DNA from 2 places in the Microbacterium songi genome. Region 2 is predicted to be linked to the other one. Evidence: predicted binding sites of a transcription regulator. Region 2 holds the regulator's gene; the other holds the start of a gene.
What was found. Region 2 encodes HspR, which represses chaperone genes until heat shock. Its sites were predicted from a motif close to AAGTTGAGTCNNNNNGACTCAACTT; they were not measured.
Positions count from the first base shown of each region.

Region 1: the regulator HspR is predicted to act here: its motif matches at 3,965-3,989, upstream of ACFM35_RS02915 (ATP-dependent Clp protease ATP-binding subunit).

Region 1 covers NZ_JBHZIE010000001.1:553,325-561,949, forward strand. Annotated here, with positions in the region: gene ACFM35_RS02880 (MarR family winged helix-turn-helix transcriptional regulator) at 1-96, shown strand, start outside; gene ACFM35_RS02885 (DUF3817 domain-containing protein) at 117-581, shown strand; gene ACFM35_RS02890 (hypothetical protein) at 611-1,435, shown strand; gene ACFM35_RS02895 (EI24 domain-containing protein) at 1,425-2,195, opposite strand; gene ACFM35_RS02900 (DUF6510 family protein) at 2,238-2,501, opposite strand; gene ACFM35_RS02905 (FAD-binding oxidoreductase) at 2,501-3,244, opposite strand; gene ACFM35_RS02910 (molybdopterin-dependent oxidoreductase) at 3,241-3,831, opposite strand; gene ACFM35_RS02915 (ATP-dependent Clp protease ATP-binding subunit) at 4,032-6,590, shown strand; gene ACFM35_RS02920 (LLM class flavin-dependent oxidoreductase) at 6,707-7,531, shown strand; gene ACFM35_RS02925 (hypothetical protein) at 7,536-7,958, shown strand; gene ACFM35_RS02930 (LLM class flavin-dependent oxidoreductase) at 7,955-8,625, shown strand, end outside.
Region 2 covers NZ_JBHZIE010000010.1:420,321-428,945, forward strand. Annotated here, with positions in the region: gene ACFM35_RS13040 (hypothetical protein) at 1-13, opposite strand, end outside; gene ACFM35_RS13045 (MarR family winged helix-turn-helix transcriptional regulator) at 136-711, shown strand; gene ACFM35_RS13050 (MFS transporter) at 739-2,205, opposite strand; gene dnaK (molecular chaperone DnaK) at 2,394-4,262, shown strand; gene ACFM35_RS13060 (nucleotide exchange factor GrpE) at 4,268-4,840, shown strand; gene ACFM35_RS13065 (DnaJ C-terminal domain-containing protein) at 4,858-5,847, shown strand; gene ACFM35_RS13070 (heat shock protein transcriptional repressor HspR) at 5,981-6,448, shown strand; gene ACFM35_RS13075 (MmcQ/YjbR family DNA-binding protein) at 6,493-6,903, shown strand; gene ACFM35_RS13080 (SDR family oxidoreductase) at 6,983-7,885, shown strand; gene ACFM35_RS13085 (alpha/beta hydrolase) at 7,882-8,625, shown strand, end outside.

The DNA.
Region 1 (8,625 bases), on a different contig from region 2:
GCAGACCTGGACGGGGCCTTCGCCACCGGTGCGCCGACGCTGACGAGCGCGCTCGAAGGCCTGCACGAAGAACCTCCGCAGCCGACATCGATCTAACCTTCAGATATACTGAAGGCATGTTCCGGACGCCCCTCGCCCTCTTCCGCACCGCCGCCGTCGCCGAGGCGGTCTCGTGGACCCTCCTCATCACGGGGTTGATCCTGCGCGCCACGATCGACCTGCCCATCGCCGTCACGATCGGCGGCGGCATCCACGGGTTCGTGTTCCTCGCGTACGGAGCGACGGCCGTGCTCGTGGCGAAGAACCAGCGTTGGGGCGCGTGGCCGACGATCGTCGCGATCGCGAGCGCGGTGATCCCGTACGCCACCATTCCGACCGAATTATGGCTGCACCGCACCCGGCGGCTGAGCGGCGCCTGGCGTCGGGAGCAGACCGCGGATCCACGGGATGCCGCATGGCACGATCGCGCGATGCGCGCTCTTCTGCGCAGGCCCTGGTCGCTGGCCGTCATCCTGGTCGTCGCGATCATCGCCATCTTCGTCATCCTTCTTGTGGCGGGCCCGCCGGGCGGTCGCGACTGACCGTCGTGCCGGGCGGGCATGATGGGGGCGTGGCCACATCTTCCACCGCGACGCAGCGGACCTATCGCTACCTGCGCCTGTCGATCGTCGGAGCCGTGCTCGCGCTCTTCGTCTCCCTCATCGTCGTGGCCTCGCAGGTCGGGGCCTTGCCGCCGTCGATCAGCGCGATGCTCTACACGCCCGGGAGAACGGTCTTCGTCGGGGTTCTCTTCGCGGTCGCCGTCGCGTTCCTCGCGCTGTCCGGACACAGCGTCGCGCAGGCGCTGATCGACATCGCCGCCGTCTTCGCCGTGCTCATCGTCATCATCCCGACACCGGTCGCCTCGGGTGAGGTCCCGGACGTCGAGGTCGTCTGCCCGGAAGGGGCGATCCGGTGCGTCCCCGAGAGCGAGTGGGCGAACATCGCCAACGGCATGCTGACCTTCGCCGTCTTCGGGCTGATCGCGGTCGCCGGCGTGCTCGCCCTGGCGGCTCTCCAGCAGACCCTCAGCGCAGGGGTGTGGGTCACCGCCGCCGCCGCATCCCTCGTGATCCTCGGTGCGACAGGATGGTGGGCGCTCGCGCGGACGTCGTTCCTCGACGTCGGCCACTTCGTCGTCACGACGTGCTTCTTCGCTCTGATCGCCGTCGTCTCCGGGCTGGCCGCACGAGGCGCCGGCCGCGGCTACCGGTTCGGTTATGCAGCGATCGCGATCGGCATCGCGATCGACCTGACGGTGCTGCTGATCGCCGCCGTGACCCGCGCACCGGTCGTCCTCGCGGGGGAAGTCACCGGTCTGCTGCTCTTCGCCGCGTTCTGGATCCTGCAGACCGCGGAGAACTGGACGGACAGCGATCCCGCGATCACTCGGTGAGCGAGGCCGCCGTCGAGCCGACATCGCCTGCGACCAGCTCGCGTGCCAACAGGGTCGATCCGGCGACCGCCGCAGGCATGGTCACCACGGCTCCGAGTGGCACCAGGAAACAGAGCTGGGTGGCCACGCCGAAGCCGAGCGTCGCGCCCCGGTGACGGCGCAGGAGGCGCTTGCGGGCGGCGGGGGAGAGGCCGCGGGCCATCAGCGCGCGCGAAGCGAGCTCGTCGGCGAGCAGCCATCCTGTCAGGCTGACACCCAGCACCGCGCCGATCACGGACCCCACGATCGGTACGAGACCCGCGAGGCCGGCGACGATCGCGACGCCGAGGCCGCGCACGAAGAAGGCGAGGGCATCCACGGTCGATCGGAGGAACCCGTAATCGGCTTCGGGAACCTCGCCACCCTCTCGGCGTTCCACGGCGCGCCAGATGCGGTCGTAGAAGGGCTCCCCGACGATGAGCGTGAGCGTCGTGAATGTGACCGCCGCGAGCACGAGGGCCGATCCGAGAACAGCGGTACCCACCGCCGCGCGGATGAGGGTCGCCCAGATGCCCGGCCAGCCGTCGGCGAACGGCGTCAGCGCGTCCGCCAGGTCGGGGAGCACGAGGGCGAGGCCGACGAGCGCAGCGCTCAGTACCAGACCGACGATCGCGGCGGGGACGAGACCGAGTGCCATCACACCGGGGCGCTTGCGCCACCATCCGAAGCCCGCGATGAGCAACCGCACACCGTGGAAGAACGACCCGAAGAACCCCTGCACCTCACCAGCGTACGAGCACGACCTCGCCGAGCACGACCTCGCTCAGTGCGACGCCGGAATCTCGACGGCGGCGACACCCGGCATCCCGAACCATCGCCGTCCATCCTGCGATTCGACGACCGTCACCAGCACGGCATCGCACGTCGCGCACCGAGCCACGACGCCCATCGGCGAGACGTAGACAAGACATGTTGCGACCACGGCTGTGGTGCCGCAGTGGGCGCACCGCGCGGAGCGGTCGGTGAGGTCGGCTCCGAGCGCGTCGACGAGGGTCCCGGCGAGGGCATTGCCGTCGAGGTGGGTCATCACGTTCCTCCGAACCGCTCTGTGCGTACCCGACCCGGGTGGTGCCCCGCCGCGACGAGCCACTCGGCCACCGTCTCGACGAACGACGTGGGACCGCAGACGTAGACGAGCGGGTCGGATGCCGCGTCCCACGTGAGAGCCGTGAGCTGCTCACGGGTGACGCGGCCGGGGGCGGAGTGATACTCCTGCGGTGCGCGCCGGGTGTAGATGAAGTCGAGCTCGAGCGGATGCGCGGTGGTCGTGAACGACTGCAGTTCGCTCCGGAAGAAGACGTCTGCCGGCGTGCGGACCGAGTACAGCATTCGCAGGCGCGTCTGATCGCCTGAGGCAGCGTGAGCGGAGGCGATCGCGTACAGCGGGACGACCCCCGATCCTCCGGCGATGAGCTGCACGGGCGGCGCCGCCGGGGCGGCGGGGGGCGTCCAGATGAAAAAGGCGCCGAGCGGGCCGTGCACCTCGACGGGGTCGCCGACCTGCAGGTCGTGCACGAGGAAGGGCGACACCTCGCCGGTCGGCACTTCGTCGACGGCCAGGGTGATCCGCGTCCCCTCACCGGACGACGCCAGCGAGTACGAGCGCGTCGCCTGGTAGCCGTCCGGGGCGGTCAGGCGGACGTCGACGTGAGCGCCCGCGTCGTTCCCCGGCCACGTGGGGACGTCGAAGACGAGCCGTCGTGCGTGCGAGGTCTCCGCGGATGCCGCGACCAGCGTCGCGACGTGCCACGCGGCAGGGCGGCGGATCACCAATAGCGCTCCTCGCGCCAGGGGTCGCCGTGCAGGTGGTAGCCGTTCTGCTCCCAGAAGCCGGGATCGTCGGTCGGCATCGTGACGAGCCCCTTGACCCACTTCGCGCTCTTCCAGAAGTACAGATGCGGCACGAGCAGGCGCGCGGGGCCGCCGTGCTCGGGGTCGAGCGGTTCGCCGTCCGCCTCGAACGCGATCCACGACTTCCCGTCCAGGAGGTCTTCGAGGGGCACGTTCGTCGTGTAGCCGCCGTAGGAGTGCGCCATGACGAACTCGTGGGCGGTCTCGACCTCCGAGAAGACGGCGTCCAGGGGCACTCCGCGCCACGGCATCTGCAGCTTCGTCCAGTGCGTCACGCAGTGGATGTCGGTGGTGATGTCCTCCAGCCCGAGAGCGCGCAGCTCGTCCCACGACCACGTCTTCGTGCCGTTCTCGGTCTGGACGGAGAAGGACCAGTCGGCGGGGGTGACGCGCGGCGTGGGCCCCGCGGAGAGCACCGGCCAGTCCTCGGTCAGCGTTTGTCCGGGAGGAAGGCGGGGGTCGCGATCGCGTGAGCGGCCGGAGAAGCCTCGGGTGATGAACGACATGGTGTCTCCTCGCGTGCGATGGTCACTCGTGTGGTTTCAGAGTAGCCACATCCGTCGTCTGCGAAGAGGGGGTTTCCGGGTCTTCTCGACGCATGTCGTGCCCTCCGGGAATACCGCAGACCGCATTCCGTTGAACTTGATACGTCTTAGCTCAAGTTCCGATTTTCGGCGGTGCTTGATTCATATCCACAGGAGAAAACATGCCTGACGACTTCACTTCCTCCGGCGCCGACGGTGACGCGACGCCCTTCGACGATTTCCTCGCCCGCTACCTCGACGGCGAGCGCGCCCGTGCCGCACGTTCCATCGACCTCAGCCGCTTCCTGAGTGCCCGCACGCAGGGCATCCTCCAGACCGCCGGGCAGTTCGCCCTGGAGCGCGGTCAACACGAGCTCGACGCCTTGCACGTCCTGCGCGTGATCGTGAACGAGGACCCGGCCAATCTGGCGGTGCGACGCCTCGGCGTCGATCCCCAGGCGATCGCCCGTGCCGCCGAGCAGCGGCTTCCGGCCGCCTCGGGCGCGGCATCCGTCGACGGCGCCGTCATCGCGCCGTCCGTGCAGCGTGCGCTGTTCCACGCGTACCAGGTGGCCCGCGCCTCGGGCTCGACGTATGTCGACCCGGAGCACCTCTTCTTCGCGCTGGTCATCGGCCAGGATGCTCCCGCCGGCCAGGTGCTCGCGCAGGCCGGTGTGACCGCCGAAGCCCTCACGCAGGGAATGCGTGAGACCGTCTCGCCCGAGGGCATGCCCTCGGCGCCCCCGTCGAACGACACCGAGCCCTCGGAGACGCCGATGCTCGACACATACGGCACCGACCTCACCGCCCAGGCGCGCGAAGGCGCTCTCGATCCGGTGATCGGTCGGAGCGATGAGATCGAGCAGACCATCGAGATCCTGAGTCGGCGTACGAAGAACAACCCTGTTCTCATCGGCGAGGCCGGCGTCGGCAAGACCGCCATCGTGGAGGGACTCGCCCGCGCGATCGTGGCAGGAGCCGTGCCGGAGCAGCTGCGCGACAAACGGGTCATCAGCCTGGACCTTCCGGCCATGCTCGCCGGAACGCGCTACCGCGGCGATTTCGAGGAGCGTCTCACGCAGACGATGGATGAGATCGCAGCCCGCAAGGGCGAGGTGATCGTGTTCCTCGACGAGGTGCACACCGTCGTGGGTGCCGGCGGGGCCGGCGACGGCGGCATGGACGCCGGCAACATCCTCAAGCCTCGCCTGGCGCGCGGTGACCTCCACCTCGTCGGCGCCACGACACTCGCCGAGTACCGCCGCATCGAGAAGGACCCCGCGCTGGAGCGCCGGTTCCAGCCGGTGCGCGTCGGAGAGCCTTCGGTGAGCGATGCGGTGCTGATCCTTCAGGGTCTGCGCGGCGCGTACGAGGAGCACCACCGCGTGACGTACACGGATGACGCTCTGCGCGCCGCCGTCGAGCTGTCCGACCGCTACGTGAGCGACCGCGTGCTGCCCGACAAGGCGATCGACCTGATCGACCAGGCCGGCGCGCGGCTGCGGCTGCGGTTGGGCGTGCCCGTGGACATCTCGGGAATGATCGAGAAGCTCGCGGTGCTCGAGGCCGACAAGAACGCCGCGGTCTCGGCGGAGCACTACGAGGAGGCTTCGCGCATCCGCGACGACATCACGCAGCTGCAGGCTTCGATCGAGTCTGCGACGGCCAACGGCGCAGGTCATGACGGAGCGACCGTGGTCGACGAGACGCAAATCGCCGCCGTCATCAGCCGAGCCACCGGCATTCCGGTCTCGCGTCTGACCGAGACCGAGCGCGAGCGGCTCGCCCTCCTCGAGGAGGAGCTGCACGGACGGGTGATCGGGCAGGATGCCGCGGTCACCGCGGTCGCGAAGGCCGTGCGTCGCAACCGCACGGGCATGGGCGACGCGCGTCGACCGGTCGGGTCGTTCCTGTTCCTGGGTCCCACGGGCGTGGGCAAGACCGAGCTGGCCAAGTCGCTTTCGCACGCTCTGTTCGACAGCGCGGACGCCGTGATCCGGTTCGACATGAGCGAGTTCGGCGAGCGGCACACGGTCGCGCGCCTCGTCGGTGCCCCTCCGGGATACGTCGGCTACGACGAGGCGGGGCAGCTCACCGAGAAGGTGCGCCGGAACCCGTACGCCGTGATCCTGTTCGACGAGATCGAGAAGGCTCACCCCGACGTGTTCAACCTTCTGCTGCAGGTGCTCGACGACGGCCGTCTCACCGACGGTCAAGGACGTACGGTCGACTTCCGGAACACCGTCATCGTCATGACCTCGAACATCGGCAGCGAGTTCCTGGCGTCGCGTTCCGGAGCGATCGGCTTCATCGCCGATGGTGGCGGCGAGTCCGGATTCGGGTCGGACAAGGACCTGCGCGATCGGGTCATGGGCAAGCTGCGCGAGGCGATGCGACCGGAGTTCCTCAACCGCATCGACGAGATCGTGCTCTTCCGCAAGCTGGATCGCGCGCAGCTCGGCGAGATCGTCCGTCTCATGCTCGCCACCACTGCCGAGCGGCTGGCCGGCCGTGACGTCACGCTCGACGTGACGGACGACGCCGTCGCCTGGCTCGCCGAGCACGGGTACGAGCCCGAGTACGGCGCCCGTCCGCTCCGCCGGCTGATCCAGCGCGAGGTCGACGACCGCGTGGCCGACCTGTTCGTGACGGGCTCGCTCGTCGACGGGGGAGCGGTGACGGTGGATGCCGCGGCCGGCGCCCTCGTCGTCGACGCAGCTCGGATCGCCCTGGCCGCCTGACCGGACCGCTCCGCGGTCGACCGCACCTGATCGGCGAGACGCCCCGCATCGCGGGGTGTCTCGCCGATCGTCGTATCAGCGCCCTGCAGGTCGGACGAATGGGGCATGCTCGGGATATGACACGCGCACACCTCTCACTGGGAGTGGCCGGGTCGCTCGGCCCGGAGACGATCGCAGCGATCGCGGCGAAGGCCGAGGCATCCGGCTACCACGCCCTGTGGGTCAACGACACGCCGACCGGGGATTCGCTGGCCGCGCTCGGTGCAGCCGCGCAGGTGACCGACACGCTCGTCCTCGCGACGGGGGTGCTCCCGGTCGACCGGCGGTCCGCCGGGGAGATCATCCGCGCCGTCCGAGCGCACGCACTTCCGCAGGAGAGGCTCGTACTCGGCATCGGTGCCGGGCAGCGCAGAGCCGGGGGCCTGGCGCTCGTCGGCGACGCCGTGCGCATGATCCATGGCGAGACCTCCGCGCGGGTTCTCGTGGGGGCGCTGGGACCCAGGATGCGGCTGCTCGCCGCGGAACAGGCGGATGGCGCTCTGCTCAGCTGGCTCAGTCCGGACGAAGCTGCGGCGCAGGCCGCGACCCTGCGCGATGACGCGGGGGTGGCGGGACGAGTCGACGGCGGGTACGCCGCGCTCTACGTGCGGACCGCCGTCGACGAGGCGGCCATGCGGCGTCGCGACGAGGAGGGCGCGCAGTACGCCGGCTATCCCGCCTACGCGGCCAACTTCGCCCGCCTGGGCCTGACACCCGCGGACACGATGCTTCCGCTTCCGGGCGGCGCGGGGATCGGCTCCGGTCTGGCCGCATTCGCGACGGCCGTCGACGAAGTCGTGTTGCGCGCGATCACCGCGGGAGACGACGTGGAGCACTACCTGTCGTTCGTCGACCGTGCGCGGGGCGCGCTGACGATCAGCGACGCCCGGGTGACAGACTGACACGGTGAACCGCCGACGTCGACGACCCTCTTCCGCCTCCGGCATCGCCCGGCTCGCCACGAGACTCGCGCTCGGTGCTCTGCTCATGATCGCGGGCGTCTCCCACCTGACCTGGGGCAGACGCGGGTACCGCATGGTCGTCCCCGACTGGGCGGTGACGCTTCTGCGACTCGACAAGGACGCGATCGTCGTCGGCTCGGGCGTGGTGGAGGTCATGCTCGGCGGTGCGCTGGTCGCCCTGCCGAGGGAGCGGCGCACGATCGGGGCGCTGGTGGCGGCATTCTTCGTCGCCGTGCTTCCGGGCAACGTCCACCAGTGGCGTACCGGGCGGGACGCCCCGATGCTCGACACGGACCGCAAGAGGTTCGCGCGTCTTTTTCTGCAGATCCCCCTGGTGGCCGGAGCGATATGGAGTACCTCTCGATGAGCGTGACCGTAGGAGCCATCTTCATCCCGGACTTCCCGCCCGAAGACCTGCGGGGCGCGGCGCTCGCGGCGGAGGAGGCGGGCGTCGCAGAGTTGTGGCTGTGGGAGGACTGCTTCCGCGAGTCGGCGTTCGCCGCGGCATCCGCCGTCCTGGCGTGGACGAGCACCCTGCGCGTCGGGATCGGCGTGGCGCCGATGCCGCTGCGCAACGTCGCGCTGACGGCGATGGAGATCGCGACGCTCGAGCGCATGTTCCCCGGACGATTGATTCCCGGTGTCGGACACGGTGTGCTCCCGTGGATGGCGCAGGTCGGCGCGCGTGTCGCGTCTCCGCTGACGCTCATGCGCGAATACGTGCCGGTGCTCCGGGAGCTCCTGGCCGGCGCCGCCGTCAGCACGACCGGCCGATACGTCACGCTCGACGAGGTGACGCTGGACTGGCCGCCCGCCTCGCCCCCCGTCGTGCTCGCCGCCGGGGAGGGTCCGAAGACCGTGCGCCTCACCGGCGAGGTCGCCGACGGCACCATCCTTCCGGCGGGCAGCACCCCCGAGCGCGTCGCCCGTACTCTCGCGCTCGCTCGTGAGGGGCGGGCGGCGGCGGACCGCGACGGCGATCACGAACTCGTGGTGTTCGTGATCGCCGCGTTCGGCCAGGACGACGCGCGGGC
Region 2 (8,625 bases):
CGTTGCTTTCCATGGGAAATCCTCTCGTGGGCCGGGGCAGTGGCTCGACCGGCCGGTTGATGCATGTCAAGTGGCATGTATATGTAGTGTGACATACGATCTCGATGCATGTCAAGTCGCATGTACCTTTGATTCGTGACGACTTCGGATGCTTCTTCTCCCGACCCCGCGGAGACGATCGCCGCCGCGCTCGCTCAGCTGCGCGGACGCCGCGGGCCGCGGCCGCCGTGGGCGGGCGGCGAAGACGGCGACGCACCGGGCCGCCCCCCGTGGGGCCCGGGCGGGCGCGGATTCGGCGGGCACCACGCACACCACGGCGGCCGGGGTGCAGATCCGCGCGGGGGAGGGTGGCCCGAGGCGATGCAGGCGCGATTCGGCGGTCCGGCCCGGCTTCGACTGCTGGAGGCACTGGTCGCCGCATCTGGTCCACTGTCCGTCAGCGAGATCGGCGAGGCCATCGGGGTCGATCAACCGAGGGCATCGCGGCTCGTGCAGCAGTCCGTCGACATCGGGCTCGTGCGCCGCGAGGCCGATCCCGACGATGCGCGCCGCACCCGCATCGTCCTCACCGACGAGGGCTCGGCGATCGTGCGCAGCTTCCGCGGCGATCGGCGTGAGGCCGTGGATCGCGCGCTGGCCGGCTTCAGCGACGAAGAGCGGGCCGACCTCGCGCGCCTGCTCGCGAAATTCGCCGCGGCCTGGCCGCGCTGAGCGCTGAGCGCTGACCGCGGGGCGGCGTCAGTCGATCACGGCCTGCTTCGCCTTGACCGGCAGCATCAGCAGAAGTCCCGCCAGCAGGACGATGACGATACCGAGGATGCCGAGGCGGGTATCGCCGGAGAGCCCGACGAAGAGCGCGAACAGTCCGGGTGCGAGGAACGACACCGCGCGACCGGTCGTGGCGTACAGGCCGAAGATCTCGCCCTCGCGGCCGGCAGGGGTGATGCGGGCCAGGAAGGAGCGACTCGCCGCCTGGATGGGGCCCACGAAGGCGCAGAGCACCAGGCCGGCGATCCAGAAACCGATCGCCGCGGTGCCGATGAAAAGGACGGCCGTGCCCGCGACGACCAGGCCGATCAGCGAGGCGAGGATGACGTTCTTGGCTCCGAGACGGTCATCGAGCCGTCCCGCGAGGATCGTGAACACACCGGCGACGACGTTGGCGGCGACGGCGAAATAGAGGACTTCGCTCGAGCTGAAGCCGAACACCTGCGCGGCGATGATCGCGCCGAAGGTGAAGACTCCGGCGAGGCCGTCTCGGAAGACGGCGCTCGCGAGAAGGAACATGAGCACCTGCCGGTTGCCGTGCCACAGCTTCGTCAGCGTGCCCCACAGCACACCGTAGGAACGGAAGAAGCCGACGTGCACCTGGCGCTCGCGCGGCGGGATCTCGGGTACCCGCAGGAGGACGGGTATCGCGAAGATCGCGAACCAGATCGCGGAGGCCACGACGGCGAGCCGGATGTGCAGGCCGCCCTCGGTGCTGATGCCGAGAAGGCCGGCCCGGCCCTCGGCCCCGAAACCCTGAATGAACAGCGCGAGCAGCAGGATGAGCAGCACGATGCCGCCGACGTATCCCATGCCCCATCCGAAGCCCGAGACGCGCCCGATGTTCTTGCGCGTGGACACCTGGACGAGCATCGCGTTGTAGTTGACGCCCGCGAACTCGAAGAACACGTTGCCGACGGCCAGCAGAGTCGCCCCGAGCACGAGGTAGCCGGGCGCGCCTTCGACGAAGAACATCGCGATCATCGCGACGACCACGACGGCGGTGTTGATGCCCAGCCAGAGCTTGCGGCGGCCCGTGCCGTCCGTGCGCTGTCCGAGCACCGGCGCGAGGACGGCGATCAGGATGCCGGCGATCATGAGAGCGACGCCGACCAGGCTCGCGTTGCCGGCGAGGGCCTGCACGAGCGCCGGATCTTTCGCGTCGTCTCCCGCCGCCGCCACGATCTGCGGGTCGACGAACAGGGAGCTCGCGAGATATGTGCTGAAGACGAACGTCGTCACCACGGCGTTGAAAGCCGCCGACCCCCAGTCCCACAGCGCCCACGAGACCACCTGTGCGCGCGGAGCTGCGACTCCCGGATCGGGATTCTCGGCCGCTCTGCCGATCGGACCGATCGCGCCGGTGTTGACCGTCGGCGGTGGCGCATTGACAGAAGGCTTGAAGATCGGCTTCTGCGGCTGCGGATCGGGTTCCATGTCGACACGCTAAGGCCCTTCGGTGAACGCGCAAAGTTGAGCCAATTCATATCAAGTTCATTTGACACGTCGATCGCGTCCCGCTAGCCTTGAGTCATCGCGGCTCAACCTCGAGCGGCGACCCAGACTTTCCGCCAGACCCCGGACGGCAGCATCCGCTCTCGTCCCCTTCGTAAAAGGAGAATCACATGCCCCGTGCTGTTGGAATCGACCTCGGTACGACCAACTCCGTCGTCTCGGTGCTCGAGGGTGGCGAGCCGAAGGTCATCGCGAACGCCGAAGGTTTCCGCACGACCCCCTCGGTCGTCGCCTTCACAAAGGACGGCGAGGTGCTCGTCGGCGAGACCGCGAAGCGCCAGGCCGTCACGAACGTCGATCGCACCATCGCGAGCGTCAAGCGCCACATGGGCACGAACTGGACGTTCGACGTCGACAGCAAGAAGTACACGCCGCAGGAGATCTCGGCGCGCATCCTCGGCAAGCTGAAGCACGACGCCGAGGAGTACCTCGGCGACTCCGTCTCGGACGCCGTCATCACGGTTCCCGCCTACTTCAACGACGCCGAGCGTCAGGCCACGAAGGAGGCCGGGGAGGTCGCAGGCCTGAACGTGCTGCGCATCATCAACGAGCCCACCGCCGCGGCCCTCGCGTACGGCCTCGACAAGGGCAAGGAAGACGAGCTCATCCTCGTGTTCGACCTCGGTGGCGGAACGTTCGACGTCTCGCTGCTCGAGGTGGGCAAGGACGATGACTTCTCGACGATTCAGGTGCGCTCGACCGCGGGCGACAACCGCCTCGGCGGCGACGACTGGGATCAGCGCGTCGTGGACTACCTGATCAAGCAGTTCAAGGCCACGTCGGGCGTTGACGTCTCAGGCGACAAGATCGCGCTCCAGCGCCTCAAGGAGGCCGCGGAGCAGGCGAAGAAGGAGCTCTCCAGCTCCGCCTCGACCAGCGTGAACCTGCCCTACCTGTCGCTCACCGAGAGCGGACCCGTGTCGCTCTCCGAGACCATCACGCGGGCGAAGTTCGAGGACCTCACCAAGGATCTGCTGGACCGCACGAAGAAGCCGTTCGCCGATGTCATCCGCGAGGCCGGCATCAAGGTGGCCGACATCGATCACGTGGTGCTCGTGGGTGGATCCACCCGCATGCCCGCCGTGAGCGAGCTCGTCAAGAGCGAGACCGGCAAGGAGCCCAACAAGGGCGTCAACCCGGACGAGGTCGTCGCTGTCGGCGCCGCACTGCAGGCCGGTGTGCTCCGCGGTGAGCGCAAGGACGTGCTGCTGATCGACGTCACCCCCCTGAGCCTCGGCATCGAGACCAAGGGCGGCATCATGACCAAGCTCATCGAGCGCAACACGGCCATCCCGACCAAGCGCAGCGAGACCTTCACGACCGCCGACGACAACCAGCCGTCGGTCGCGATCCAGGTCTTCCAGGGCGAGCGCGACTTCACGCGTGACAACAAGCCGCTCGGCACCTTCGAGCTGACCGGCATCGCCCCGGCGCCCCGCGGTCTTCCGCAGGTCGAGGTCACCTTCGACATCGACGCGAACGGCATCGTGCACGTGTCCGCCAAGGACAAGGGCACGGGCAAGGAGCAGTCGATGACGATCACCGGCGGGTCGTCGCTGCCGAAGGACGACATCGAGCGCATGGTGCGCGAGGCCGAAGAGCACGCCGCCGAGGACAAGAAGCGTCGTGAGTCCGCCGAGACCCGCAACCAGGCCGAGACCCTGTCCTACTCGATCGACAAGCTGATCAAGGACAACGACGACAAGCTGCCCGCCGAGGTCAAGACCGAGGTGCAGGGAGATGTCGACGCGCTCAAGACGGCGCTCGCCGGTGACGACGACGATGCGGTGAAGGCCGCGTTCGACAAGCTCAACGCGAGCCAGGGCAAGCTGGGCGAAGCGATCTACGCATCGTCGCAGGCCGCGGGCGAGACGCCCGACCCGGCGGCGACCGACCCGGGCAACGGCGAGGTGCCGAACCCCGAGGAGGACGTCATCGACGCCGAGGTGGTCGAAGACGACGACGAGAGCAAGAAGTAGGGATCATGACGGACAAGAACTTCGACAACGACGAAGTTCGTCCGGACGACGAGGGGTCGGAAGCTCAGGCTTCCGACCCTCAGTCGCAGGATGAGCTGACGGTCGACGACATCCTCGGAGCGGAGCAGTCCGACGAGGCCGCGGTTGCGGAGGCCGACGACAAGGACGCCTCCCTGCTGCTGGACCTCAAGCGTCTGACCGCCGAGTACGCCAACTACCGCCGACGCACCGAAGAGCAGCGTCAGCTGGAGGTCGAGCGCGCCCAGGGGCGCGCGGCGACGTCCCTGCTGCCGGTGCTCGACGACCTCGATCGCGCGGAGAAGCACGGTGACCTCGAAGAGGGCACGCCCTTCGCGGCGATCGCCGTCAAGATGCGTGCGGCTGCCGAGAAGCTCGGCATCACGTCCTACGGCGCTGCGGGCGAGGTCTTCGATCCGCAGCAGCACGAGGCGATCTTCCAGGTGCCCACGCCGGGCGCGACCGAGTCGACCGTGCTGGAGGTCGTCGAGACCGGGTACCGTCTCGGTTCCGTCGAACTGCGGCCCGCGAAGGTCGTCGTCGCGGTGCCGGCCGAATAGCCCCGGAGGGAGCATTCATGGCCAGTCAGGACTGGTTCGACAAGGACTTCTACGCGGTGCTCGGCGTGCCGAAGGAGATCACCGAGGCCGACCTCAAGAAGGCCTATCGCAAGCTGGCGCGCAAGTATCACCCTGATTCCAATCAGGGGGATGCCGCGGCCGAGGCCAAGTTCAAGGAGATCAGTGAGGCGTACTCGGTGCTCTCCGATACGGAGCAGCGACAGGAGTACGACCAGATCCGGGCGATGGGCTCGGGCGCGCGCTTCACGGCGAGCGGCCAGGGCGCCGGCGGGTTCGAGGACGTCTTCAGCCGCTTCGGTCAGGGGCGCGGCGGTACCCGCACGCAGAATCCGCAGGAGTTCGAAGACATCTTCTCGATGTTCAACCAGGGCGGCGGCTTCGGCTCGGGTGGCTTCGGTCAGACCAGCGGGGGCTACCGCGGCTTCGGCGGACCCACGCGGGGGGCCGATGTCACGGCCCGCACGACGATCGATTTCCTCACGGCGACCAAGGGCGAGACCATCACGCTGCAGGGCGAGGACGGCAAGCCGTTCAAGGTGAAGATCCCCGCGGGGGTGTCGGACGGGCAGAAGATCCGTTTGCGCGGTCGCGGACGTCCTTCGCCGGACGGCGGCGAGACGGGTGACATCGTCGTGCAGGTCGCGGTGCGGCCGCATCCGGTGTTCACCCGCGACAATTTGAATCTGCGCGTCACCGTGCCGGTCACCTTCACCGAGGCGGCCCTCGGCGCCACGATCGAGGTGCCCACGCTCGGCGGCGACCCCGTCAAGCTGCGCGTCGCCCCGGGCACCCCGTCGGGGCGTGTGCTGCGCGTCAAAGGTCGTGGCGTGCAGACGTCGAAGGGTATCGGCGATCTCCTCGCGGAAGTGCAGGTCGCCGTGCCGTCGCACCTCGACGACGCCGCTCGCGAGGCGCTCGCGAAGTTCCAGGAGCTGGAGCCGAAGGAGAACCCTCGCGCCGACCTCATGACGAAGGCGCGCGGCTAGGCGCCCGGCGATCCCATGACACGACTCCGGTGCGATGGACGCCCGCTGCGGTGGTGGCGGCGCGCACGCGCCTCTTCCGAAGTCGTGTCGCACGAGGGCAGGACGCGAAGGGACGGACGGGAGGTGAGCACCGATGGATGACGATCTCGACGAGAACTCCCCGATCTTCGCGATCGCGGCGGCTGCGGAGCTTGCGAACATGCACCCGCAGACGCTCCGGCAGTACGACCGGCTGGGGCTGGTCGTGCCCGAGCGCACCCAGGGGGGCTCGCGGCGTTACTCGTTGCGCCATGTGCAGCAGTTGCGCGAGGTCGGTCGCCTGTCGGGTGACGGCATGAGCCTGCCGGCGATCGCGCGCATCATCGAGCTCGAAGAGCGGGTTCGGGAGTTGCATCACCGTGTGCGCGATCTCGAATCGCAGATGGTCGCCGAACGGCAGAACCGGCCGGGCGCACGCGTGTTCGCCGCCGAGATCAGCGGATCCGTCGTCTCCGTACGGCACGGGACACGCTTTCGCCGGTCGCGCGAGGTGATGCTGTGGCAGCCACGACGCCCCCTGCCGCCCGGCACCGACGAGGACGCGGCTCTCCCGCCCGAGTGAGTCCGGGCTGGCGGACGCGGGGGGATGGCGGGAGGATATCGCCTATGCCGACCCTCGACGACGTCCGCGCGCTCGCCCTCGCGATGCCCGACACGGTCGAGAAGGTCGAAGGTCACGGCGGCGGCGCGAGCTGGCGCGTCCACGACCGGATGTTCGTCTGGGAGCGTGGGCCCAGTGCGACCGACGAGCGCCAGCTGGCCGAGCTCGGACGCACATGGCCCGACGGCACCGTGGTCGGAGCTCGCACGGAGAGCGTCGAGATGAGGGATGCGCTCATCGGCAGCTCCCCGCAGCACTTCTTCACCATCCCGCACTTCGACGGGTACCCCGCGGTGCTGGTCCGACTCTCCGCGATCCCTCGGGGCGTGCTCGCAGAAGTCATCACCGACGCGTGGCTCGCCCGCGCCCCCGTCCGGGCGGCGAAGGCGTGGCTCGCCGACCACCCCCCACGTTGACGACCCGCCCGCCCTCGCACGTCATCGACGTCGATGCAACCCCTCCGATCGCGTCGGAGGCCCCTCCTATCGTGAGGACATGCCCGAACCCGTCGACCAGTACAGCTTCGACAACCCGCTCACACGGTATGACCGCGTCGAGCCGCCGATCCAGCATCAGCCTGAGCCGGGGGTGCAGTCGCGCATGACGCCGGTGCCCGACCTCGGGGAGAAGACCTACCGTGGCACGGGCAGGCTGCAGGGGCGCCGAGCGCTCATCACCGGCGGCGACTCGGGCATCGGCGGCGCGACCGCGATCGCCTTCGCTCGGGAAGGCGCCGACGTCGCCATCGTCCACTTGCCCGACGAGGAGGGCGATGCCGAGCACATCGTCGAGCTGATCCGCGAGGCCGGCCGCGTCGGGGTCGCCATCGTCGCCGACATCACCGACGCCGCGCGCTGCCGCGAGATCGTGCGGGACGCCGTCGCAGCCCTCGGCGGCCTCGACATCCTTGTCAACAACGCCGGGAAGCAGGTCGCGGTCGACCGGGTCGAAGACCTCGCAGACGAGCAGTTCGAGTCGACCTTCCGCACGAACGTGTTCGCGCCGTTCTGGCTCGTGAAGGCCGCGCTGCCGCACCTGCAGCCAGGCTCGACGATCATCAACACCGCCTCGCTCGAGGCGTACCAACCCGCCCCCGACAGACTCGACTATGCCGCCACGAAGGCGGCGATCAACAACCTGTCGAAGGGGCTCGCCCAGCAGCTCGCTCCGCGCGGCATCCGTGTGAACGTCGTGGCCCCCGGCCCCACCTGGACGGCGCTGCAGGTGTCGGGCGGGGTATCCGACGACCAGATGGCGGACTTCGATGAGGAGAGCACCTACAAGCGGGCCGGGCAACCGGCCGAGATCGCGCCGGCGTTCGTCTTCCTCGCATCCGCCGAATCGAGCTACGTCTCGGGTGAAACGCTGAACGTCAACGGTGGGATGGTGACGCCCTGAACGCCGCGCCCACGCTCTACGCGCTGCACGCGCTGGGATCGAGTGCCCGCGAGTTCGACGGTCTGTCGGCGCGGCTGCAGTCTCGCCTGCGCGTGGTCGGGATCGAGCTGCCCGGCTTCGGGGATGAGCCCGTCACCGACGACCTGTCGGTCGCGGGCTTGGCCGACCACGTGATCGCGCGCATCGTCCGTGACGGAGCGCAGCGCTGGATGCTGGCCGGGCACAGCATGGGCGGCAAAGTGGCGTCCGTCGTCGCCGCGCGGGTGCTGAACGGCACCGCGAACCTCTTCGGACTGACGGGTGTCGTGCTCCTGGCCGCCTCGCCGCCGACTCCCGAGCCGATGGCTGAAGAGCGGCGTGCGCAGATGCTGTCGTGGGTGCAGGGCGGCCCTCTCGGCACGGCGGAGGCCCGCACGTTCATCGACATGAACATCGGCTCGCCGCTCGACTCCACCGATGATGCCGTCGCGGAGTCGGATCTGCGTCGGGGGTCTCCCGTCGCGTGGCGGCACTGGTTGGAGTCGGGAAGCCGCGAAGACGTCTCGGACGCCGTCGGCGTGCTCGACCTTCCCGCGGTGGTGCTCGGCGGCGACGACGACGAGGATCTGGGCGCGAAGGCCCAGCCCGATCTGCACGGTCGGTTCTACCCCCGTGCGCGGTTCGTCACCCTGCCCGGTGCCGGCCACCTGCTGCCGTACGAACGCACCGATGCGGTCGCGGATGCCGCGCTCGCGCTGTGG